DNA from 4 places in the Mesorhizobium sp. M1050 genome. Region 2 is predicted to be linked to each of the others. Evidence: riboswitches for the same ligand, from Rfam matches in the RefSeq annotation. Region 2 holds a riboswitch; each other region holds the start of a gene.

Region 1 (5,898 bases), on a different contig from region 2:
TGACATTCCCGGCGGCCAGGACCAGATCGCCTACGCCAAGGATATCGTCACCCAGCGTTTTGCCGAGGCCAACATCCTTTTCGTCGTCGATCAGCTGGTCAAGGGCGCCATCCGGGCCATCACCGGCCTGCTCGGCGGCATCGCCGCCTTCCTGCCGATCCCGGGTTTGAGCGGTCTGGTCTCCTTCATCAACACGGTGATCCGCCTGTCGCTGACCTATGTCGACGAGATCATCCTCGGCTACAACATTCGCATCAATTCGTCCTCGCCGTTCGAGACGGCGCGCCAAGGCGTCGTGCTCTATGCCCAGAACGGCAAGGTGATGGTCAAGAACGCCGTCTGGCTGGCGGTCATCATGTGGGGCGTATCCTTCGTTATCTTCCTGCTGATGCTGGCGCCGGCCGCCGCCATTCTTTTCCTGATGCCAGGGCAATTGGCGGGCTGGGCCTTCGTGCTAGCCATCGTCTTCGCCTGGGCCTTCAAGGCGGCGTTCATCGAGCCCTTCGCCATCGCTTGCCTGATGCAGGTCTATTTCAAGACCATCGCGGGCCAGGTGCCAGATCCGGCCTGGGACACCCGGCTGGCGGAGGCGTCGTCGAAGTTCAGGGAACTCAAGGACAAGGCGCTGGCCTCCTTTGGCGGCTCGCCCTGGGGACCGGCCGGCGCGACACCCTGATCAGCGAGGGCTCGACGGCGCGGCAGAAACGGTGTTGAGGCGCGCCACGGTCGATTTGAGCAGCACTTCACCTTGCCCGGAAAACGTCTCGCTCATGATCAGTTCCGGCAGCGGCAGCCGCCGTCCCCAGCCATGCGTTTCAAGGTCAGGTTTTGGCGCGAACTCCGAGACGCGGCCGACGCAGAGATAGGCGACCGGGGTCACATGCTCCGGAATTGAAAGCAGGCCTTTCAACGCTTGCGCCTCGATGATGCTGACCCAGCCGACACCGACGCCTTCGGCGCGCGCCGCCAGCCAGAAATTCTGCACCGCGCAGACCGTGCTGTAGAGGTCCATCTCCGGATTGTGCGAGCGTCCCAGTGGCGAACCCTTCGAACGCTCGCGATCGCAGGTGATGCAGATGTTGAGCGCGCTTTCGCAAATGCCTTCCAGCTTGAGTTTGCGGTAGAGCGCCTGCCGCTCTTCCGCAATGGCCGGCAGTTCCTGCTGGCGCGCCGCCAGGAACAGGTCGCGCACCTTTTCCCGTCGTTCGGCATCGCGAATGACGATAAAATTCCAAGGCTGCATGAAGCCGACCGACGGCGCGTGATGAGCGGCAAGCAGCAACCGCGCCAGCACCTCATCGTCGAGCGCGGTGGGCAGGAAATGGCTGCGGACGTCGCGCCGCGTGAACATGGCGCGATACACCGCATCGCGTGCATTCCGGTCAAATCCATCGCCAACAGCAGCGGTCGTGTGTTCAGGCATCGCTTGTCCCCTTGCGATTGCAATCGATGCCAACCGCCTGACCATGCGGATGACGATGCCTGCCAGGCCGGTCTTCTGGCTCGGGATCAACCCGCGTCCGGTGCCTTCCCGTCATCGACAGTGGCATATACCGGCGCGGTCCCCCTTACAGCGTTGGGCACGCCACGGAATTCAACCGTGTTCCCGATTCTCCCGCTTGCGGCGGGCACCAGGCAGTGCCACGGACCTTACGCCGAAGCGCGGACGACGCCAATGCCTGCAGCGACGCGAATGGACGCAGGCGCGATTTTCCCCAGTCATCGGCCGCCCGTGCATGGCCTTTGTCGATCCGGGTCACTAGATTAGGACGATGGCTACCCGTCTCTATACCCATCCGATCTTCCTTGAGCACCTCACGCCGCCCGGCCATCCCGAGCGGCCGGACCGCTTGCGCGCCATCGAGCGCGTGCTGGACGACGAGGCTTTTGCCGCGCTCGATCGTATCCAGGCGCCGGAAGGCGACGAGGCCACCATCCTCTATGCTCATCCCGCCGATTTCGTCGCCCGCGTGCGCGCCGCCATTCCTGACGAGGGAATCGCCCGCATCGACGCCGACACCACGGCCAGCCCGAAGAGCTGGCAGGCGGCGATCACCGCAATCGGTGCGGCCAACGCCGCCGTCGACGACGTCTTTGCAGGCCGCGCCGACAATGTCTTCGTCGCGGCGCGGCCGCCCGGCCACCATGCCGAAAAAACCACGGCGATGGGTTTTTGTCTGTTCAATACGGCGGCGATCGCGGCGCGTTATGCGCAGAAGAAGCATGGTATCGAGCGTGTTGCCGTCGTCGACTGGGACGTGCATCACGGCAACGGCACGCAGGATATTTTCTGGGACGATCCGTCGGTGCTCTATTGCTCGACGCACCAGATGCCGCTCTATCCCGGCACTGGCGCCAAGAACGAAACCGGTGCCGGCAACATTGTCAACGTACCGCTGGCGCCGCAGACCGGCAGCGAGGTGTTTCGCGATGCCTTCCTGTCGCGCGTGCTGCCGGCGCTCGACAATTTCGCGCCCGACCTGATCATCATTTCGGCCGGGTTCGACGCACATCACCGCGATCCGCTGGCCGAGATCAACCTGACCGAGGACGATTTCGACTGGGCGACCGGCCAGCTGATGCAGCGCGCCGCGCGTCACAGCGGCGACCGGCTCGTCAGCCTGCTCGAGGGTGGCTACGATCTGCAGGGATTGGCATTTTCGGTCGCCGCCCATGTCGGGCGACTGATGAAAGGATGAATGATGGCTGGTGAGATCAACGACGATGTCAAGGCGATGAGCTTCGAACAGGCACTCGATGCGCTGGAAAAGATCGTCGATGATCTTGAGCGTGGCGACGTGCCGCTCGACCAGTCGATCAAGATCTATGAACGCGGCGAGGCATTGAAGGCGCATTGCGACCGGCTGCTGAAGGCCGCCGAGGACAAGGTCGAGAAGATCAGGCTGTCGCGTGACGGCAAGCCGGTTGGAACAGAGCCGCTCGACGCGGACTGAGGCACCCAGCCGTCTCACCGATTTTTGGACACGATCATGATTGAACATAGAGTTCGTCTTGATTGAAACAGCTCGGGACAAGAGGAGATACGGAAACGATGTGCAGAAACATCAAGACCCTGTTCAATTTTGATCCGCCCGCGACCAACGACGAAGTTCGCGACGCGGCACTTCAGTTTGTCCGCAAGCTGAGCGGAACGACGCGGCCTTCGAAGCAGAACCAGCATGCCTTCGACCACGCGGTCGAAGCCATCGCGGCATCGGCGCGCGAACTGCTCGATTCACTCGAAACTCATCAGCATCCTCGCAATCGCGAGGAAGTGGCGGCCAAACTAAGGGCGAAATCGGCGATCCGGTTTGCCTGAAGCGTCCAGCTGCCTCTGGCGCTGACAAGGAGAGTGCATGAGCTTCTTCCCGGGGAAAGACCCAGAGGCCGGCGACGCCTTCGCCAGCGACCAGATCGAACTGATGGTCATCCCCAACGCCAAGGATATTGGCGGTTTCCAGGTTCGCCGCGCCTTGCCGACCGCCAAGAGGCGGTTGGTCGGCCCGTTCATCTTCTTCGACCGCATGGGCCCGGCTATCCTGCGCGCCGGCCAGGCGCTCGACGTACGCCCGCATCCGCATATCGGCCTGTCGACGGTCACCTATCTGTTCGACGGCAATATAAGGCATCGCGATTCACTCGGCACCGAAATGGTCATCCAGCCCGGTGACGTAAACCTGATGACCGCCGGCCGCGGCATCGTCCATTCTGAGCGCACCCCTGAAGAACTGCGCGGCGCGCCGATGTCGATTTCCGGCCTGCAGACCTGGTTGGCGCTGCCGGACGGCAAGGAAGAAGTAGCCCCGGTTTTCGAGAACACCACAGCACTCCGGTTGCCCGAGATCGACGCCGAGGGCGTTAGCGGCCGCATTGCCATTGGTGATTTCCAAGGGCTGCGATCCCCGGTCAGGGCCGACACAGAGACACTCTATGCCGATCTGCGCCTGGCGCCAGGCGCCAGCGTGAAGATCCCGGCCGATGCGGAAGAACGAGCCATCTACACACTGGAAGGCGAGGTCTCGATCTCGGGCGACGTTTTCCCGGCCGAACGGTTGCTGGTGTTTCGGCCCGGTGACGAGATCGTCGTATCGTCGCACACCGCAGCGCATTTCATGCTGTTCGGCGGCGCTTCGCTCGGCTCGCAGCGCTACATCTGGTGGAATTTCGTCTCATCGTCGAAGGAACGCATCGAGCAGGCCAAGCAGGAATGGAAGACGGGACGCTTCGATATTGTTCCAGGAGACGAGGAAGAGTTCATTCCGCTGCCGGAAAGCTGATGCATGTTGCCCAAAAGTGGCCCGGTTCTGGGAGAACGGCATGCATCAAAACAAGAACCACAGCCTGATCCGCGTCACTGACGTGCATTTACATTCTCCGGCCGGCGGCCTATTTCGCCAATGAACAGAAAGCCTGAGCACCCGTGAACGCAACGCCGCATACGCCGCTTCTCGACAAGGTCCGCATCCCAGCCGACCTGCGCACGCTTGCGGAAAGCGAGCTGCCGCAATTGGCGTCCGAGCTTCGCGCCGAGCTGATCGACGCCGTCTCCCACACCGGCGGCCATCTTGGCGCCGGCCTTGGCGTGGTCGAGCTGACGGTGGCGCTGCACTATGTCTTCAACACCCCCGATGACCGGCTGATCTGGGATGTCGGCCATCAGGCCTATCCGCACAAGATCCTGACCGGCCGCCGTGACCGCATCCGCACATTGCGCCAGGAGGGCGGCCTCTCGGGCTTCACCCGCCGCGCCGAGAGCGAGTACGATCCCTTCGGCGCCGCCCACTCCTCGACATCGATTTCGGCCGGCCTCGGCATGGCTGCCGCTCGCGATCTCTCCGGCGGCCGCAACAATGTCATCGCTGTCATCGGCGACGGCGCCATGTCGGCCGGCATGGCCTACGAGGCGATGAACAATGCCGGCGCGCTCGATGCGCGGCTGATCGTCATCCTCAACGACAACGACATGTCGATCGCGCCGCCGACCGGCGCGATGAGCGCCTATCTGGCGCGTCTGGCTTCGGGCAAGGCCTATATCGGCCTGCGCGATTTCGGCAAGAAACTGACGTCCTATCTCGGCAAACGCGCTGATCGCGCGATCACAAGGGCGGTCGAGCATGCACGCGGCTACGTTACCGGCGGTACGCTGTTCGAGGAGCTCGGTTTCTATCACATCGGCCCGATCGACGGTCACAATCTGGAGCATCTGATCCCGGTCCTGAAAAATGTCCGCGACAATGGCGAAGGCCCCGTGTTGATCCATGTCGTCACTCAGAAGGGCAAGGGCTACGCGCCGGCGGAAGCCGCCGCCGACAAATATCACGGCGTCAACAAATTCGATGTCATCACCGGCGCGCAGGCCAAGGCGCCCGCCAACGCGCCTGCCTACACCAAAGTGTTCGCCGAAAGCCTGGTAAGGGAAGGCCGCGAGGACGACCGTATCGTTGCCGTCACAGCCGCCATGCCGAGCGGCACCGGCCTCGACCTGTTCGGCGAGGCATTCCCGTCGCGGACCTTCGATGTCGGCATCGCCGAACAGCACGCGGTGACCTTCGCAGCCGGTCTTGCCACCGAAGGCTATAAGCCGTTCGCGGCGATCTATTCGACCTTCCTGCAGCGTGCCTACGACCAGGTCGTCCACGACGTCGCCATCCAGAAATTGCCGGTGCGGTTTCCCATCGACCGGGCTGGCTTCGTCGGAGCCGACGGCGCCACCCATTGCGGCGCTTTCGACACTACCTTCCTGGCAACCTTGCCGGGGTTTGTCGTCATGGCCGCTGCCGACGAGGCGGAGCTGCGCCATATGGTGCGCACCGCGGCGAGCTATGATGACGGCCCGATCGCCTTCCGCTATCCACGCGGCAACGGCGTCGGCGTGGACCTGCCGGAGCGCGGCTCGAT
Region 2 (5,898 bases):
TCACGCGTGCGCGCGGCCTCCGGCAATCGCGACAGCGAGGTGGCGGGCAGGTCGAAAAGCGGGTAGGAGTGCGGATTGATACCGGTCGAGAGGTCGACGAAAGGCCGCGAAGCGTGAGGGAACAGCGCCCTCGCCCGGCCAAGACTTCCACCATGGTCCACCGCTCCTTCAAGAAGCTTCATGTCAGTTCTGATCGCTTTCCTGTCATTGGCCGTCGAATTCGCCCTCGGCTATCCCGACTGGCTGTTTCGCGCCATCGGCCATCCCGTGACATGGTTCGGCAGGCTGATATCCTTTCTCGACCGCAGGCTCAACCACGCTGCTGATCCCGACGCACTGCGTCGCAAGCGCGGTGTCCAGGCGCTGCTGGTCATCGTGCTCGTGCCGGCGCTGATCGGCCTCGGCATGCAGATCCTGCTCTGGTTCGTTCCCATGGGACTCATCATCACGGCCCTTCTGGCAACCTCGCTCCTGTCGCAGAAAAGCCTTTACGAACATGTCGAGGCGGTGGCGGACGCGCTCGACACTGGCGGCCTCGCTCTGGGCCGCGTGGCCGTCTCGCGCATCGTTGGCCGCGATCCCGAGACGCTGGACAGGGCCGGTATCAGCCGCGCGGCGATCGAGAGCCTGGCCGAGAATTTTTCCGATGGCATCGTCGCTCCCGCCTTCTGGACCGGTGTAGGCGGCCTCGCCGGCGGCGCCGCCTACAAGGCCGCCAATACCGCCGATTCGATGATCGGTCACCGTACCCCGCGCCATGAGGCGTTCGGCTGGGCGGCGGCACGCTTCGACGATTGGATCAATTTGCCGGCGTCACGGCTGACGGCGCTGCTGATCGTGCTGGCGGCTTTCCTGGTCAGGGACGCCGACCCGCGCAATGCCTGGCACGCGGTGTGGCGCGACGCGAAGAAGCACCGCTCGCCGAATGCCGGCTGGCCGGAAGCGGCGATGGCTGGCGCGCTCGGCCTGGCACTCGCCGGGCCGCGCAGCTACGGCGGCGTCCTGGTCGACGACGTCTTCATGGGCGGAGGCGGCCGCCGCGAAGCCGACAGCGCCGATATAAGGCAGGCGCTGAAACTCTATCGCGTCGCCGACTATCTGCTGATTGCGCTGTTTGGAGTGATTTCGATCATCGTCATTGTGGCGTGACCCATTTCACCCTCCCCCTTGTGAGGAGGGTAAGAGACGTTCAAAACTCGATGCCCTGCTGCGCCTTAACGCCCGCGGAAAAATGGTGCTTGGTCACGCCCATCTCGGTGACGAGGTCAGCAGCCTCGATCAGCGCCGGCTTGGCGTTGCGGCCGGTGACGACGACGTGCAGGCCCTCGCGCCGGGCTTTCAGCGCCGCAACCACCTTGTCGAGATCAAGATAGTCGTAGCGCAGCGCGATGTTCAACTCGTCGAGCACCAGCAGGCTGATCGACGGGTCGGCCATCAGCTCGAGCACCTTGGCCCACGCCGCTTCGGCCGCGGCGATGTCACGCTTCAGATCCTGCGTTTCCCAGGTGAACCCCTCGCCCATCGCGTGCCAGATGACGCGGTCGCCGAAGGCGGCGAAGGCGTCTTTCTCGCCGGTATGCCATTTGCCCTTGATGAACTGGACGACGCCGACGCGCTTGCCGTAGCCGAGCATCCGCAGCGCGAGACCGAAGGCGGCCGTCGTCTTACCCTTGCCCGGCCCGGTGTTGACGATCAGCAGCCCCTTCTCGACCGTCTTGCTCGCCACCTCGGCATCCTGCACCGCCTTGCGCTTGGCCATCTTGGCGCGGTGGCGTTCTTCGTCCTTATTGTCGACGTCGGTCATGTCATTTCACCTTCAGCGGAAGTCCCGCCACCATCAGCAGCACTGTGTCGGCGACGGCAGCGATCTGCTGGTTGAGCCGGCCGCCGGCATCCCGAAACCGGCGCGCCAGTGCGTTGTCAGGCACGATGCCTTGCCCGACTTCATTGGACACCACGAACCAGGGCCCGCGCGGCCGCGACAGCACCTCCGCCAGTCGCCGGCATTCCAGCTCGAGATCATGTTCGGCCAACATATGATTGGTCAGCCACAATGTCAGGCAGTCGACAAGCACCGGCTGGTTGTCGGGCAACGCCGCGAGCGCGCCGGCAAGATCGAGCGGTGCGTCGATGGTCGTCCAGCCTTCGCCGCGCCGCGACCGGTGCAAAGCGATGCGCTCACTCATCTCGTCATCATAGGCTTGCGCCGTGGCGATATAGGCCCATGGCGAGGGCAAGGCCGTCGCCAGGGTTTCGGCGTGGGGGGGGGGGGGGGGGGGGGGCGCGGGCGGGCGGCAGGGGGGGGGGGGGGGGGGGGTGGGGGCCCGGCGCCCCCCGCCCCCCCACCGCCGATGATGAAGGTCAGTGCCTTGCTGTCAGGCAAAGCTGTCGCGCAGGCTGGTCGCGGTGCCGGTGAAGCGGCTGCGGACCACGCCGACGACCGCGCCGAGCACCAGCCAGAACACCAGATTGGTCACTGTCACCGCCACCACGAACTGGTGGTGCAGGCCTTCGGGGATCGCCGTCTCGTAACTGCCGGGCTGCGGCGCGCCGACGATGTGCGGAGCGACGATCAAGGCCACAGCCAGGATCGCCAGCGGCAGCGACTTGCGGAAGGCGATCAGGCCGAGCCCGGCCGCGGTCATCGCTACGGTCGCCCACCACCAGATCTGGCGCTCGGTCAGATCGGCCGCTGGCATGGCCGGCAGTTCCGGCGGCAGGCCTAGGCCCGGCGCCAGCGTGAACACGGCAAAGCCGGCCAGCCCCCAGAAGACGCCCTGGCGCCAGCCACCGATGCCGCCGGCGAATTCGGAAACCGCGACCAGGATCAAGGCGAAGCCGATGCCGGTGACGATGTTGGCAAGCACGCTGAAGGCGAAACGTTCGAAACCGTCTGCCGGCGCCCAACCCTCGTCTTCGGCGGCCGGGGCGGCTTCCGCTGCCGGAGCGGCTGTGCTCATGGCATTGCTATCCGTTGGGGCCGGAACGGCATGGTCATGGTGATGCCCGCCGCCGGCCTGTTCGTAGACTTCCGCCTTCAGGATCAGCGGCACGGTGGCGTAGGCCTGCATGCAGGCGAGAACGACACCGGCCACGAGCCCTGCGATCGCCGCAATGAACACGACGTTGCGAAACAGGTTCATGATGTCAGATCCTCGTCAGTGGCAGGGAAACGCCATCGAGTGGCGATAGTCGTGAGCCGCATTGTGGACCGCATCGATATGCGAGAAGCCGACAAAGCCCATCACGAAAACGCCGAGCAGCGCAGCAAGCGCGAGCTGCATGAAGCGCGACTGCGAGGAGACGGAGGCGCCGAGGGAGACGGAAGCAGTAGTCATGTCTTGTCCTTTCGCCCTCCACCCGAGGGCATCGAAGTCAGTTTCCTGTCGCCGGCAGGTCTCCTGGCTCGCGGATCAGCGCCCTTCCCCACCTTCCCGAAGAAGAAATCTTCAGTGGCATATGGAGAGGACTACCGCACACAGTTGCGGGGGCAGCCACGGCATTGGGCGAAACTCGCCCTCACCGCATTCCCTCTTGGCTCCAAAATGGAACCGACGACATTGCCGACTATAGGCAGAATCGTCGCCTCCAGCAAACCAAATTCCGGCGGCAACCATCGCGAATGCGTCGTGCCAGTGAGGGCCTCCGCTGCCGCAGGCACCTTGGCATGCGGCACTTCCACCAAAGCCCTGAAGATCAAAGCGATTTCGGCAGATAGCGCCACGTCACGAAGCCGCAGACCGCAGCCAGCAGGCCCAGCGTGACGAACACCGAGCCTAGGCCGAAAAACGCCAGCACCACCGAATAGACCAGCGGCGGCGTCAGTTCGGAAAAGTCGAGATAGGTCCGGTAGACCGCCGCCATCTGCGATCTTTCATAGGAGCGCACCGAGCGCATGAAGGCGGTCGAGCCGAGTGCGTCGAGCGCGATGGTGAAGAAGGCGCCGCCAAGCAGGAAGGCGCCGGTGAGCAGCGGCACGGTCTCGCCGACGAAGCCTGCCGCCAGCAGCATGGCCGACATGGCGAAATAGGCAAATGTCATCGTCCTGCGGCCGCCAAAACGCTTTCCCGCCTTGCCCCAGAAGATGGCCATGAACAGCAGCGCGTTGCCGGCCGAAACCAGCAGCCCGCCGGCCAGCTTGCCTTCGCCGGTGATGACCATGAACAGCGGCCCATAGACGAAGAAAGTCGTCCAGAAGCAGGAGCGGCCGAAAGCGATCAGCCAGGCCAGTCTGAGCCTGGGCTGCGCGACGAAGCGGCCGATATTGGCGAGCGGATTGACCGGGCGCGTCTGGCCTGGGCGAATCGACGGGTTGTCGCCGAGCCGGTAAGTCCAGAACAGCGCCAGCAAGGCCAGGGCGAAGATCGCCACGGCGCCATGCGCGGCATAGATGCCGAAGTGCGTGTAGAGGAAGATGCCGAGCGTCGGCCCGCCGGTCCACGCCAACATCGACCACGCCATGCGCAGCGATTCGGCCTGCATGAAATCGGTCTTGCGGATATGGTCCATGATGTAGAGGTTGAGCGTGATCGACAGCGCGCTGGCGCCCATCACGCGGCACAGCATGCCGGCCAGTTGCCCGGCAAGCGTATGGGTGACGAAGAACAGCGAGCCGATGGCAAGCAGGCAGGCGCCAGCGGTGTAGACCCAGCGCCGGGCAAAGCGGCGGATCAGCATTGGCATGAAGAGCGTCACCGACAGGCCGAGCATCGCCACGACGGTGTAGAGGATCGAGACGATCTGCTCGTTGTGCAGGATCTCATAGGCCTGGATCGGGATGACGCTCGACACCGTGGCGCGGGCGAAGGATTCGACCGCATAGAGCGAGGCGAAGGTGCGCGCGTCCGCGGCCTTTAGGGCCGGAAGCCAGATCGGATGGCGCACATGGGTGGACATTGCTTCCCCAAAGCAGAATCTATCGGACCAAATCTGCCGTGGCGATGCCGGCGCCAATAAGAGGAAACCGACGCGTACCCGGCAAAAAACGAAGTCGGCCAAAGGCTTCCCGGCACTGGCCTAAAGCGGCGCCTGATCCGGCGTCCTCGGCAAAATTCCCGGCCTTCTTTTGTTCGGTGCAACCGTGATAGTCGTTTTGCGGGGCTGAATCAGAATGCGAGACCATGAGCATCCAAACGCCGACCGCACCCGTTCAGGATCGACCAAGGCGCATCGTCGCCATCGACATCGTGCGCGGCATCGCGCTGATCGCCATGGCGAGCTACCATTTCACCTGGGATCTGGAATTCTTCGGCTACACCGATCCCGGCCTGACCGCCTTCGGCTGGTGGAAGATCTACGCGCGCTGCATCGCCTCGACCTTCCTGTTCCTGGTCGGCGTCAGCCTGTACCTCGCCCATGGCAAGAAAATCCGCTGGAACGGCTTCTGGAAGCGTTTCGCCATGGTCGCGGGAGCCGCGATCGCGATTTCGATCGTCACCCGCATCGCCACCCCGGACGGCTTCATCTTCTTCGGCATATTGCACGAGATCGCGCTGGCCAGCCTGCTCGGCCTGCTGTTTCTTCGCCTGCCGGCTTTACTGACCATGGTGGTTGCCGCGCTGGTCATCGCGGCGCCGGTCTATTTGCGCTTCGAGGCCTTCGACCATCCATGGCTGTGGTGGGTCGGCCTGTCGGCGGTCAATCCGCGTTCCAACGACTACGTTCCACTGTTCCCATGGTTCGGCGCCGTGCTTCTGGGTATAGGCTCCACCAGGCTTGCCGCGGGCGCGGGTATCTTGACGTGGCTGGCGAACCTCAAGGCCGGGCGCTGGGCCAACCCGCTGGTCTTCATCGGCCGGCACAGCCTGGCCTTCTACCTGATCCACCAGCCATTGCTGATCGGCTGCGTTTGGCTGTTCTCGCAGATCATGCCGGCGCAGGTCGAAACCCCGCAGGTGA
Region 3 (5,898 bases), on a different contig from region 2:
CTTGCGGAAAATGATCTCTTCCGGGCGGCGCGCGCAATTGACGAAGCCGACATCGGTCCATGGCGCACAGTCGTTCAGCCAGCGCAGCATCGACATCATCGGCGTCACGCCCGAACCGGCCGAAATGAACAGATATTTAGCCGCCGGGTGACTGTGCAGCGAAAAATCGCCGGTCGGCCCATAGGCCTTGACGTGCGAGCCGGGCGTCAGATGGTCAAACATCCATCGCGTGCCGGTGCTGCCGGCTTGCGCCTTCACCGTCACTGCGATCGAGAACGGCCGCGATGGCGAGGACGACAGCGTATAGGTGCGCATCAGCGGCCCGTCCGCGGTCGGCAGTTCCAACGTCACGAACTGGCCCGGCTTGTAGCGGAACCAGGTCTGGTTGTCGGAGCGGAAGGTGAAGGTCTTGACGTCAGGCGCTTCGTCGCTGACGCCGATCACCTCCAGCACCTGCAGCCTGTCGTTCCAGGGCGTCATCTGGTCGAGATGGCGATAGAGGCCAAGATCCGTCATCGCATTCATCCTCTCTTGTCCCTCATGTCTTGTGCATGTGATGCAACTAGGCGACGCTGCGCAGCGCCGGCCTTCCGCCTTCGGCGAGGCGCGGGCCGATGAACGACGCGTACCATTCGACGAACTGGATCACGCCGCCCTCATGCAGCTCCGAATAGGGGCCCGGTTCATAGGCGGGCGACAGGATGCCGAGGGCGTTTTCCTCAACGATGCGGCGGTCCTGGTCGTTGGTTTCGGTCCACACATGGGTAAGGTCTTCGATGGTGTAGTCGACGCCCTCGACCGCGTCCTTGTGCACCAGCCATTTCGTCGTCACCGCCGTTTCCGTGGCGCTGATCGGCACCACCCGGAACGTCACCGCGTGATCGATGAGGATATGGTTCCATGTCGTCGGATAGTGATAGTGCATCAAGGTGCCGATGCGGTCGGCGGAGACAGCGTCGGAGAGGTTCTTCTTCACCGCCAGTTTGCCGCTCATGGTGTAGCTGACGGCATCGCGCAGCAGCGGCGCGCGGGTGGCGCGATACTGCCCGGCCGGATCGATGCGGAACTTGCTCGGCAGGCCTGATGCCTCGCATTTGGCCCAATGCGCGACCATTTCGGGGTCGCTGTCGGCGCCGTTGACGCCGGTCACGGTCGGAGCCTCGGGGAAGGTCTTGCACAACTCGGGATGATTGGCGACGCAGTGATAGCACTCGCGGTTGTTTTCCCAGACCAACTTCCAGTTGCCCTTCTCGATGATCGTGCTCTCGAAGGCGACCTTTGCTTCCCGCAACCGGTGCGGCAGCAGATAAGGTTCGATCATCGCCCGCATCGGCGCGAAATCCGCTGGCTCCTTGGCCAGGCAGATGAAGATATAGCCGCCGACGCTCTCGCAGGCGACCGGCTTCAGACCGAACTCACTCTTGTCGAAACCGTCGGCCATCTGACGGGCGAACAGCAGCCGGCCGTCGAGCTCATAGGTCCACTGGTGATAGGGGCAGACGAGCTTTGCCGCAGTACCCTTGTCGGTGTTGCAGACGCGACTGCCGCGATGGCGGCAGGAATTGTGGAAGGCGTTGATCTTGCCTTGCTGGTCACGGACAAGAACAACCGGATAGTCGCCGATCTGCACAGTAATGTAGCTGCCCGGCTTCGGCAGCTCGCAATCATGGCCGATGAACAGCCAATCGCGATACAAGATCAGCTCCATGTCCAGCTTGAAGTAGTCTGGATCGGTGTAGAAGGGCTGCTCTAGCGAAAAGCCTTGCCGACGGCTGTTCAAGCGCCTCAGCATGTCGTTGCGAATATCCATGTCCTGTCCTCGTTATCTAAGGACTGAACTGGTGGTGACGGAGGAAGGATTGGACGCAGGCCGGCGAGGCGCCGGGCATGCACTATCCACCTCTTGATCGCCCACCGCGATCAGTCGAGTCTAGAAATCTCGGGCTGGTTTCCGGGCTCTGGAGTTGTCCTTGCGGACGATCGCGACACCTTCCCAGGCAGTTGCCCAGTGGTCTCCCGTTGCGACTTGAACTCCACCACCGTTGCGGGGGCAGCGCCGGATTTTGACCGGCTTCCCAATTCTCCGCCCCGTCGTCACGAAGCGGCACCTGAGATGGCATGATCTAACCACGATCGCTGGCGCGTCATCGGCATGAAAACGACATCGTATCCATGCCGCGCGACACGCGTGCGAAACGTTCGGGTTGGCGATTGCCGGGCTGAAATCCTATCTCTTCGGCAGCCATCGCCACTTGCAATCTCCTCGAAAGCCGACCCCTTGCCGGCGGCCAAAAAGGCTAACGGTTTCGAAAAGTGACTATTAGCTGATTCTAAAATCGAACCGAACGGTTCGTTTCTGTTGACGGTGCGTGCAGGACATTGTGAACGCCGGGCCTTGGCAACAGTTGGTGATCCAGCGGACGGTTTTGCTTAAACCATTGAAAAAGATAAATAATAAGTAGCGTGTAGAAGCCCTTGGCACAATTTCAAGTAGCGGAATCATGGTCCACACGAAACAACTTCGTGATTGGAAAAGGCGAGGATGCCCTCCCACATCGGGGCTGTCCGAACGACGCGATTTCATTTCCAAGACACGCCGCTAGACGGACGAAAAAGAAGATACTGGAGTACAAAAAATGAAAAAGATCATTCTCACTGCCGCCGCCGTTCTGGCCATTTCCGGCAGCGCCTTCGCTAATGGCAGCGACCACTATGGTTCGAACGCCCCGACAGCCACTGCCGTCGACAGCTCGTACACCGCTTCGGTCAAGAAGTCCGAACCGGCTGCTCAGACACCTGCCCAGGGCAGCGACCGTAACCTCTTCGGCCACTAACAACCAATTCCCAGTTGACGGCGGGTTCGCCCGCCATCCTGGCGAAATCCAGAAATTCAGGAGAGTTGAGATGAAGAAGATCATTCTTGCTACCGCCGCCGTTCTGGCCGTCACTGGCAGTGTCTTCGCCGGCAGCGACAACTTTGGCTCCAACGGCGCCAACCAGCCTGCCACCACCGCCGTCGACAGCTCGTACACGGCTTCCGTCAAGAAGTCGGAGCCGGCCACGCAGGCGCCTGTCAACCATGGCAGCGACCGCAACCTGTTCGGCAACAACTAACATCCGATCAAAACCAACATCCGACAGCGATGCTGCGGGTTAATCGGCAGCATCGAATTCGAGAATACGGAGTGTCAAAAATGAAAAAGATTGTTCTTACTGCCGCCGCTCTTCTGATTGCCGCCGGCAGCGCCTATGCCCGCAACGACAACGTTGGTGGCACCGATATCAACAAGCTGGCGACCTCCAAGGTCGACACCACGCCGACGTCTTCGGTGCGCGACACCGGTTCGCCGGTCTACAAGCTGCTCAATTCGTCGGGCGACGTACCGAAGTCCGCCCCTCAGGGCAGCGACCGGAATCTCTTCGGCCGCTAACAGCCGAAGCTGATCTCCAAACAAGAGCGGCGGGCTGGGCCCGCCGCTCTTGTTTTTGCAACGTGCAGTCTCATCATGGAACCTCAGGCCGCCTTAGCCTCTGCTTCGTGAAGCGCGAAGGACCGCCCATCCGTGTCGAAGATATGCAGGTCTTCGCCATTGGCGCTCAGCCGCAATGTCGAGCCGCGCTTGACCTCGACATTGCCGGGCAGCTTGGTCACCAGCGGCAGATCGGCGCGGCCGATGTCGACATAGACAAGCTGGACCTCGCCGAGCTGCTCGACATAGTCGACCGTCCCTTCGAACAGATAGTCCGCACCGCTGGCAATGATCAGGTCCTCCGGCCGCACGCCAAAGCTCACCGCGGCGCCCTTTGCCGAAGCAGGGGTCGTGATCGGCACGGTTGCCTTGCGCCCGCCGACATGGCTGACGACAGTCGGGTTTCCGGTCCTTTCGATGGTCGCCGGCAGGATGTTCATGGCCGGCGAGCCGATGAACTGGGCAACGAACAGATTGCCGGGCTTCTTGTAGAGATCCATAGGCGTGCCGACCTGTTCGATATGGCCTTCCTTGAGCACAACGATGCGGTCGGCCAGCGTCATCGCCTCGACCTGGTCATGGGTGACGTAGATCATGGTCGTGGCGGGCATCGATTCCTTGAGCTTGGCGATTTCGATGCGGGTGGCGACGCGAAGTGCGGCGTCAAGGTTCGACAGCGGCTCGTCGAACAGGAACACCTTCGGATTGCGCACGATGGCGCGGCCGATGGCGACGCGCTGGCGTTGTCCGCCCGACATCGCCTTGGGCAAGCGGTCGAGATATTTCGTCAACTGCAGGATTTCCGCCGCCTGGCGTACGCGCCGGTCGATCTCGGCCTTGTTCTCCTTCCCGATCTTCATCGAGAACGCCATGTTGTCGTAAACGGTCATGTGCGGGTACAGCGCGTAGGACTGGAACACCATGGCGATGCCCCGCTTCGACGGCGGCACGTCGTTCACGACCTCGCCGGCTATTCTGAGCTCGCCAGAGGTGATTTCCTCGAGCCCGGCGATCGACCTCAGCAATGTCGACTTGCCGCAGCCCGACGGACCGACGAAGACGATGAATTCGCCCGACTTGATATCGAGGTCGATGCCGTGGAGAATGTTCAGATTGCCGTAGGACTTCTTCACTTGTCTTAGCGTGACATCGGCCATTGGGTTCCTCCAGTGATTTGAAATTCAGTCGACGCGCCCGAACCAGGCGCCGTAGCCGCCAAGCTCGATGGAACCGCTGCTTACCTGCCCCGAAAATCCGTGCCCGGGCAAAGGTTGCAGCGATCGGCTGCCAAGGTCAACGTTGGTTGGCCCGGCTCCCAGATTGAAGACGCAGACGATCTGCTCGTTGCCTGCGCGGCGGGTGAAGGCGACGGTGTCGCCCTCGCTTTCGATGAAGGTGATGTCACCCTTGACAAGCGCCGGATGGGCACGCCGGAACGTGAGAAAGCGACGATAGTGCTCAAGCAGCGAATTCTCGTCGCCCTGCTGGACATTGACCGCTTGCGACAGATGCTTGGTCGGCACCGGCAGCCAGGGCTTTGCCGGGGAGAATCCGCCATTCTTGGCGCTGCCGTCCCACACCATCGGCGTGCGGCAGCCATCGCGGCCTTTGAATTCCGGCCAGAAGCGGATGCCGTAGGGGTCCTGCAAGTCCTCGAAGCGCAGTTCCGCTTCGGCGAGCCCAAGCTCTTCGCCCTGGTAGATGCAGACCGAACCGCGCAATGACATCAAGAGCGCCGAGATGACCTTGAGGTAGGCGGTCGGATCGGCTTCGCCAGCCGCCCAGCGCGAGGCCGGGCGCATCACGTCGTGGTTGGAGAAGGCCCAGCACGACCAGCCGTCGCTGGCGACCTTGCCGAAGGATTCCAGCACCGAGCGGACCTTGGCCGCACTGATCTTTTCCGGCGCCAGGAAGTCGAACGAGTAGCACATGTGCACGCGCTTGCCGCCGGCCGTGTAGGCAGCCACAACGTCCAGTCCCCGCTGCGAATCGCCGACCTCGCCGACCGCGGCGGTTGCCGGGTATTCGTCGAGCAGCGCGCGGAAGCGCTCGAGGAAGCCGAGGTTCTCAGGGCGGCTCTTGTCGTAGAGATGGTCCTGATAATTGTAGGGGTTGACCGCGGGTGCGGTCTGGTCGTTGCGCTCTTCCGGCGGCAGCGGCGGATTGTTTTCCAGGCCCTGGCTGTGGAAATAGAAATTGATGGTGTCGAGCCGAAAACCGTCGACGCCACGCTCCAGCCAGAAGCGGGTGACGTCCAGCAACGCATCCTGGACCTGGTGGTTGTGGAAGTTGAGGTCGGGCTGCTCGGCCAGGAAATTATGCAGGTAATATTGCTGGCGGCTGGTGTCCCATTGCCAGGCCGAGCCGCCGAAGATCGATAGCCAGTTGTTGGGTGGCGTGCCGTCCGGGCTGGCGTCCGCCCAGACGT
Region 4 (5,898 bases), on a different contig from region 2:
AGCTTCGTGCGATCCCGGACTTCGCGAACACTTATCGGCCGCGGCGCATGAACCTTCGCGATCACGCCTGCGGACGACAGTTCATTCTTCAGTGCCAATAGGTGGTCGACGCAAGGAACCGTCACGAACGCCTTGCCGTGATCGACCATCTCCGTGAGTATCGCGTGGGCCGTCCTCAGTGGCAACTGTCTCTTGACGAGAATCCGGGCGGCCTCAGGAGTATTCGCGCCGTGAAGAAAACTGAGGCTCAGTCGGACGGGAGAGCCTGACGACACCAGGACGACGTCCCGGGTTCGCACCCGTTGTCCGAACCGCTCCATGATTTCGATGTAGCCGACATTAAGCTTCTCCGCGATCACTCGACCGAGCTTGCGTAATTTGGACCATCCCCACTGGACCTCGGCATCGCCCCCAATATGCAGGTCACGGACGACAAGATGATTACTGCCCATCTCCACGTTGCCCAAGAGCTGAAGCACGCCATCGGGCGTGACCACGTCAAAGAGGAGGCATGGATCCTCTGAAATATCCGCGTCCAGGATGAGTTCGATGTCATCGGGCTGCACACCAGATCCCTACGCAAGTTGCTTATAGAAGCTAAGTCGGGCGCTGGCGAGGGTCAAGGCCTTACCGATTTTCCGAATTGGCGGGACGCTGGCAACATCCGAATCCTGCCACCTCGACCCGTAGTCTGCGCTAATCGACTGGGGAAGCGGACAGACGCGCAGGTCGCCACCTGAGCGAACGCGACAGGCGGTCTAGTTTAAGAAAGACGCATGTACGATTTTCCGAGCGGCGCGGCCTGTATGTTCCGAAGGAGCCGATATTAAAGCGTATCGTCCAAATTGATATTTCCTGCGCGATTACGTGCCGAAGGGAAGTGCTCATTCTCGCTCGAGTGACTTATTTCAAAGGATGTGATCGCGTATTGGCACATTTACGGCCGACATGCGGCAGCCGGCAACTCACGTCATGGTGAGGAAGGAGAAGCATCAGGCCTACGCTTTCTCCCGGAGCGCACGTGCTGCAGCGACCATGTTCATGAGGGCAGGGCGGACCTCCTCCCATTTACGTGTTTTGAGGCCACAGTCCGGGTTTACCCACAGTTGGGCATCCGACAGTCGCTCGCGGGCAAGCATGACGAGATCCGAAATCTCACGGACTCCCGGGAGGCGTGGTGAGTGAATGTCATAGACTCCGGGACCGATTTCGTTCGGATATTTGGAGCTCGTGAAGGCGTCCAGCAGCTCCATTTTCGAGCGCGAGGTCTCAATCGAAATGACATCCGCATCCATTTCAGGAATCGCGTCGATGATCTCGTTGAACTCCGAATAGCACATGTGGGTATGGATTTGAGTCGCGTTATTTACACCCGTTGAAGCGATCCGGAAGCATTCGACAGCCCAGTCGAGATAGACTTTCCAGTCAGACTGGCGCAGTGGCAATCCTTCGCGAAACGCGGCCTCATCGATCTGGATTATCCTTGCGCCGGACCTTTCGAGATCCGTCACTTCGTCGCGGATGGCGAGCGCGATCTGGCGGCAGGATTCGGAGCGGGGTACGTCGTCGCGAACAAAAGACCAGTTGAGAATGGTCACTGGGCCTGTGAGCATTCCCTTAACAGGCTTTTCCGTAAGCGACTGGGCGAATTGCCACCAGCGCACTGTCATCGGATTGCGCCTCGATACGTCGCCGAAAATGATGGGGGGACGCACGTAGCGCGACCCATAGCTTTGTACCCAGGCATGCTGGGTGAGCGCGAAGCCGGACAACTGCTCGCCGAAATGCTGTACCATGTCGTTTCGCTCGAACTCACCGTGCACCAGCACGTCCAGCCCGATCTCTTCCTGCCAGCGAATTGCAGCCTCGATCTCCTTCTTCAGGAACGTCTCGTAGTCGACATAGCTCAGCTGGCCCTTCGCATGAGCGGCCCGCGCCTTGCGTACCTGCGGCGTCTGCGGGAAGGACCCGATGGTCGTCGTCGGGAACGGCGGCAGCCCGAGTGAGCCGGCTTGGACTCTGGAGCGCTCGGCAAAAGCGCTCTCTCGTCGCTTCATGCTATCGTCAATGCTGGCGATCCGCCCCTGAACAAGCGGGTCATGGATCCTCGTGGATGTCACGCGCGTGGCGGCAGCCTCGGCAGACGCTTTCAACGCGCCAGCCACCGCATCTCTGCCTTGGGACAGGGCCCGGGCCAGCAACACCAATTCGTCGGTCTTCTGGGCCGCGAAGGCGAGCCACGAGCTGATGTCGGCGTCGAGTTCCGTCTCCATGCGCAGGTCGATCGGCACATGCAGCATCGAGCAAGAAGGCGCGATCTCGACGCGGTCCAAGGGCCAGCCGGCGACGATCGATTTGATGCGGTCGAGAATGGCGGGCAGGTTCGCACGCCAGACGTTGCGGCCATCGATCAAGCCAAGCGAGAGCACCAGATCCTTCGGAGCGAGCCGACCCACCGTTTCCAGCTGCTCGGGAGCGCGCACGAGATCAATATGCAGCCCAGCCAGGGGCAGAGAAACCGCGGTTTCGAGATTGTTTCCCAGCGGCCCGAAATACGTAGCCAGCATGATCTTCAGCTCGGGCGCGGCTTTCGACAGCTGTCCATAGGCGAATTCGAACGCAGCTCGTTCGTTCGGGTTCAGATCGAGGACAAGCGCTGGCTCATCGATCTGCAGCCAGTCGGCTCCCGACAGCTTCAGCCTCTGCAGAAGTTGCTCGTAGACGGGCAGCAGCCGCGATAGGAGCGCGATGGGACCGAACCCTTCGGCAGGTGATTTCGCCAGCTTGAGGAAGGTGATGGGTCCAAGGATGACTGGGCGTGTGTGAATGCCGAGAGCTTTGGCCTCGAGGAAGTAATCGACCGGTTTCGTTGACGAGAGGGCGAACGTCTGATCATCGTCGAGTTCCGGCACAATGTAGTGATAGTTGGTGTCAAACCACTTGGTCATTTCCATCGCGGTTACATCAGGCCCATGAGCCGCCTGCTGGTGACCAGCGTGTCCACAACCCTCCATCTGACCCTGGTTGCCGCGCGCCATTGCGAAGTAGATGTCAAGTGGGACCTCGCCGCTATTCCAGCCGTAACGGGATGGAACGGCGCCGACCATGGCTGCGGTGTCGAGCACATGGTCGTATAGCGAGAAGTCGTTCGACGGGATTTTCGACACGCCGCGATCGTGCTGCTCCTCCCAGCTAGCGGCACGGAGCGCCTTCGCCGTCCTGAGAAGGGCGGCGGCGGAAGATTTTCCGGACCAGTAACTTTCAAGCGCGAATTTCAGTTCTCGCCGACGACCGAAGCGCGGCACGCCGAGCGTTGCTACAGGAATTTGCTGAGAGACAGTCATGTCATACCCCGATGGTTGGGGCGTCGGTGACAAGGAAGGCGCTAGCAGGCCGGCATCAACGCCGGGTTGCAGCGGCCACCGAGACACCCCGCCCGTGGACGTAATTCGCCGTGGCAGGTCTCCTGGCTCGCGGGGTCATAGCCTCTACCCGTCTTCCCGAGGGTATTCGCCTCAGTGACATGAGTGGGGTTGGCTCGCCGCTAACAGTTGCGGGGGCAGCGCCGGCATCGCACCGGCTTCCCTCTTAGCTCCGCTCCGGCAGCGCCGTGCGGAGAACCACAACCCGCAGACAATCACAGCGGTCCGCACTTTGTCAATATCGCATAACGAAATGTTTATGTCGTTATGTATTCGCTCTTTTACACCTTGTCTTCATTCTGAAATATTCAGTCCGCCCATTGCCGACGCTAGCACCCCCGCCACCATTGTTCATAATGGTTTCCTGTCAGGCTGCGACATTCCTCACCGTTCATCCATGAAGGATTTCGGACAAGATGGATGGGAGTGACAACGTCGTCGAATGCAGAAGGTGGCATTGGTGGCGATGTTTAACGATGCAATCGTGGGCCGAAAGTGATGCGTGCATGGCAGAAGCGGTTGTCTCGAAGTGAACGCCAAACCATGGTGCGGGGGGAAATGGCACGCCAGGTCGTGCACGACCCTGGTGACTAGGCAATCGGTGGTAACTGCGGTCGGCGGCAAGAGACCACACTGGCCGGGGCCCCGGTCCAAAGAGCAAGGCCCGACTGTGTCCCGATAAGCTTTTTAAGTTCATTCAGGCGGTAAGTTATCCAAGGCCAGTTGGCAATGTAAATGACATCAACGCCGGACCGTCGGCTTACAGTTCAACGGCCAAAGAGTTGGAGACACAATGACTTTCCTGCGCGGTTTGTCCGCTTTTCCCATCACTCCCGCTGATCGCGGCGGTAATATCGATGAGCCCGCATTGGAAAAACTTCTTGCGCGCTTGATGGAGGCAAAGGTCGATTCTATCGGCCTGTTGGGAAGCACGGGCAGTTACATGTTCCTGTCGCGCCAACAGCGCCAATGCGCAATTGAGGTGGCCATCGATAAAGTCGGTGCTGATATTCCCTTGTTGGTCGGGATTGGAGCGCTGAGGACGGACGAAGCCGTGCAACATGCCAAGGATGCCAAAGCGATCGGTGCGACAGCCGGCTTGCTGTCTGCAGTGTCGTACGCACCTCTGACCGAGGATGAAGTGTTCGAGCATTTCCAAACAGTCGCATTGGAATCCGGTTTGCCGATTTGCATCTATGACAATCCCGGAACAACGCATTTTCGGTTCTCATCCGCCTTGGTCGAAAGGCTGTCTCGGGTGCCCGGGATCGTCGCCATCAAAAACCCCGGTTTTGGCCCGGCCGAAACCCAGCGCCATCTGGAGGACCAGCGCTCACAGGTGCCAGACGGCTTTTCGATCGGCTACAGTGGAGACGCGCAGTGCACCGAGGCGATGATTGCAGGTGCGGATACCTGGTACAGTGTCATTGGCGGACTTCTTCCCGATGCCTGTTTGAAGATCGTCAGGGCTGCACAAAGGGGCGATGCGGCCGAGGCGCGCAGGATCAATGCCAGCCTCGAGCCGCTCTGGGCTCTGTTTAAACGGTATTCCAGCCTGCGGGTTGTCTATGCTTTGGCGGAGGCATTGGAGATCTGCCATGCTTCACCTTCCCTGCCCATCAGGTCACTTTCCGAGGACGCGCGGTCAGAGGTTTTGGCAGTGCTAAAGCAGCTTCCAGCCGATGTGATCAGCCTATTCAGATGAGCAGATAGCCATGATCATCGATCCCTCGGTGGGCACTCCCCTGATAATGGCGTTCTCGGCCTACATTCTGGCCGCATCCAGTCCAGGGCCGAGCAATCTTGCCATCATGAATACTGCCATGAGCCGGGGCCGTGTCGCAGCGCTTGCACTGGCTGCCGGCGTCGTCTCTGTCTCCTGGATGTGGGCAGTGCTCGCCTCGACCGGCGTTGCAACGGTATTGAAAGCCTGGCCGAGTGCTCTCAATGTCATCCAGTTCATCGGAGGCTGCTATCTGCTCTATCTCAGTGCACGGTTTGCCGGCTCCGCGCTTGCCGGGAAAGACCTTTCTGCAACGCCGGAGGCGGCGCTGTCCCGCACGGAGTTGGGCAAGATCTATCGGCGCGGGATCGCCCTGCATATCGCCAATCCGAAGGCCATCATGGGCTGGATTGCAACAATTTCTCTCGGGTTGCAGCCGGGTACGCCCGTCTACATGCCCTTTGTCATCATGCTGGGGTGTGCGTTTCTGGCCGTGGTGATTTTCGGGGGATACGCGATCGTGTTTTCGCTCCCATCGGTTTCGCGTGTCTATCAGAAAGCGCAGCGATGGATCGACGGCGTTCTCGCAGCCTTTTTTGTCATCGCAGACGTTCGGCTGATTTATGCCACTATCGGACCATGGATCTTGTCTTGATGGGGCCACCCGGCCAAGCGCGACCGGGATTGCCCCCATCACTCCCGGGGTCTATCGCAATTGTATAGACCCGTCTGAGCGAAGATGACACGTAACGC

What was found. A riboswitch is a leader RNA that binds a small molecule or an ion and turns the genes downstream of it on or off. The one in region 2 is predicted to bind cobalamin.
Region 1: another riboswitch for cobalamin. It lies ahead of bluB (5,6-dimethylbenzimidazole synthase); the one in region 2 lies ahead of NKH57_RS07255 (CbtB domain-containing protein).
Region 3: another riboswitch for cobalamin. It lies ahead of NKH57_RS15220 (aromatic ring-hydroxylating oxygenase subunit alpha); the one in region 2 lies ahead of NKH57_RS07255 (CbtB domain-containing protein).
Region 4: another riboswitch for cobalamin. It lies ahead of metE (5-methyltetrahydropteroyltriglutamate--homocysteine S-methyltransferase); the one in region 2 lies ahead of NKH57_RS07255 (CbtB domain-containing protein).

Annotation. Positions count from the first base shown of each region.
Region 1 covers NZ_JAMYMV010000014.1:22,868-28,765, forward strand. The annotation lists gene NKH57_RS10965 (hypothetical protein) at 1-676, shown strand, start outside; gene bluB (5,6-dimethylbenzimidazole synthase) at 677-1,423, opposite strand; cobalamin riboswitch at 1,472-1,651, opposite strand; gene NKH57_RS10975 (histone deacetylase family protein) at 1,773-2,699, shown strand; gene NKH57_RS10980 (exodeoxyribonuclease VII small subunit) at 2,703-2,954, shown strand; gene NKH57_RS10985 (DUF2277 domain-containing protein) at 3,053-3,319, shown strand; gene NKH57_RS10990 (pirin family protein) at 3,357-4,277, shown strand; gene dxs (1-deoxy-D-xylulose-5-phosphate synthase) at 4,421-5,898, shown strand, end outside.
Region 2 covers NZ_JAMYMV010000008.1:78,619-84,516, reverse strand. The annotation lists gene cobD (threonine-phosphate decarboxylase CobD) at 1-182, opposite strand, end outside; gene cbiB (adenosylcobinamide-phosphate synthase CbiB) at 181-1,149, shown strand; gene cobO (cob(I)yrinic acid a,c-diamide adenosyltransferase) at 1,190-1,804, opposite strand; gene NKH57_RS07265 (bifunctional adenosylcobinamide kinase/adenosylcobinamide-phosphate guanylyltransferase) at 1,806-2,237, opposite strand; gene NKH57_RS07260 (CbtA family protein) at 2,376-3,143, opposite strand; gene NKH57_RS07255 (CbtB domain-containing protein) at 3,159-3,338, opposite strand; cobalamin riboswitch at 3,375-3,571, opposite strand; gene NKH57_RS07250 (MFS transporter) at 3,697-4,896, opposite strand; gene NKH57_RS07245 (heparan-alpha-glucosaminide N-acetyltransferase) at 5,121-5,898, shown strand, end outside.
Region 3 covers NZ_JAMYMV010000023.1:51,473-57,370, reverse strand. The annotation lists gene NKH57_RS15225 (FAD-binding oxidoreductase) at 1-516, opposite strand, end outside; gene NKH57_RS15220 (aromatic ring-hydroxylating oxygenase subunit alpha) at 563-1,810, opposite strand; cobalamin riboswitch at 1,926-2,127, opposite strand; gene NKH57_RS15215 (DUF680 domain-containing protein) at 2,637-2,834, shown strand; gene NKH57_RS15210 (DUF680 domain-containing protein) at 2,905-3,114, shown strand; gene NKH57_RS15205 (DUF680 domain-containing protein) at 3,195-3,431, shown strand; gene NKH57_RS15200 (ABC transporter ATP-binding protein) at 3,515-4,627, opposite strand; gene bglA (beta-galactosidase BglA) at 4,652-5,898, opposite strand, start outside.
Region 4 covers NZ_JAMYMV010000094.1:8,338-14,235, forward strand. The annotation lists gene NKH57_RS30525 (helix-turn-helix domain-containing protein) at 1-566, opposite strand, end outside; gene metE (5-methyltetrahydropteroyltriglutamate--homocysteine S-methyltransferase) at 999-3,344, opposite strand; cobalamin riboswitch at 3,440-3,640, opposite strand; gene NKH57_RS30535 (dihydrodipicolinate synthase family protein) at 4,216-5,127, shown strand; gene NKH57_RS30540 (LysE family translocator) at 5,138-5,800, shown strand.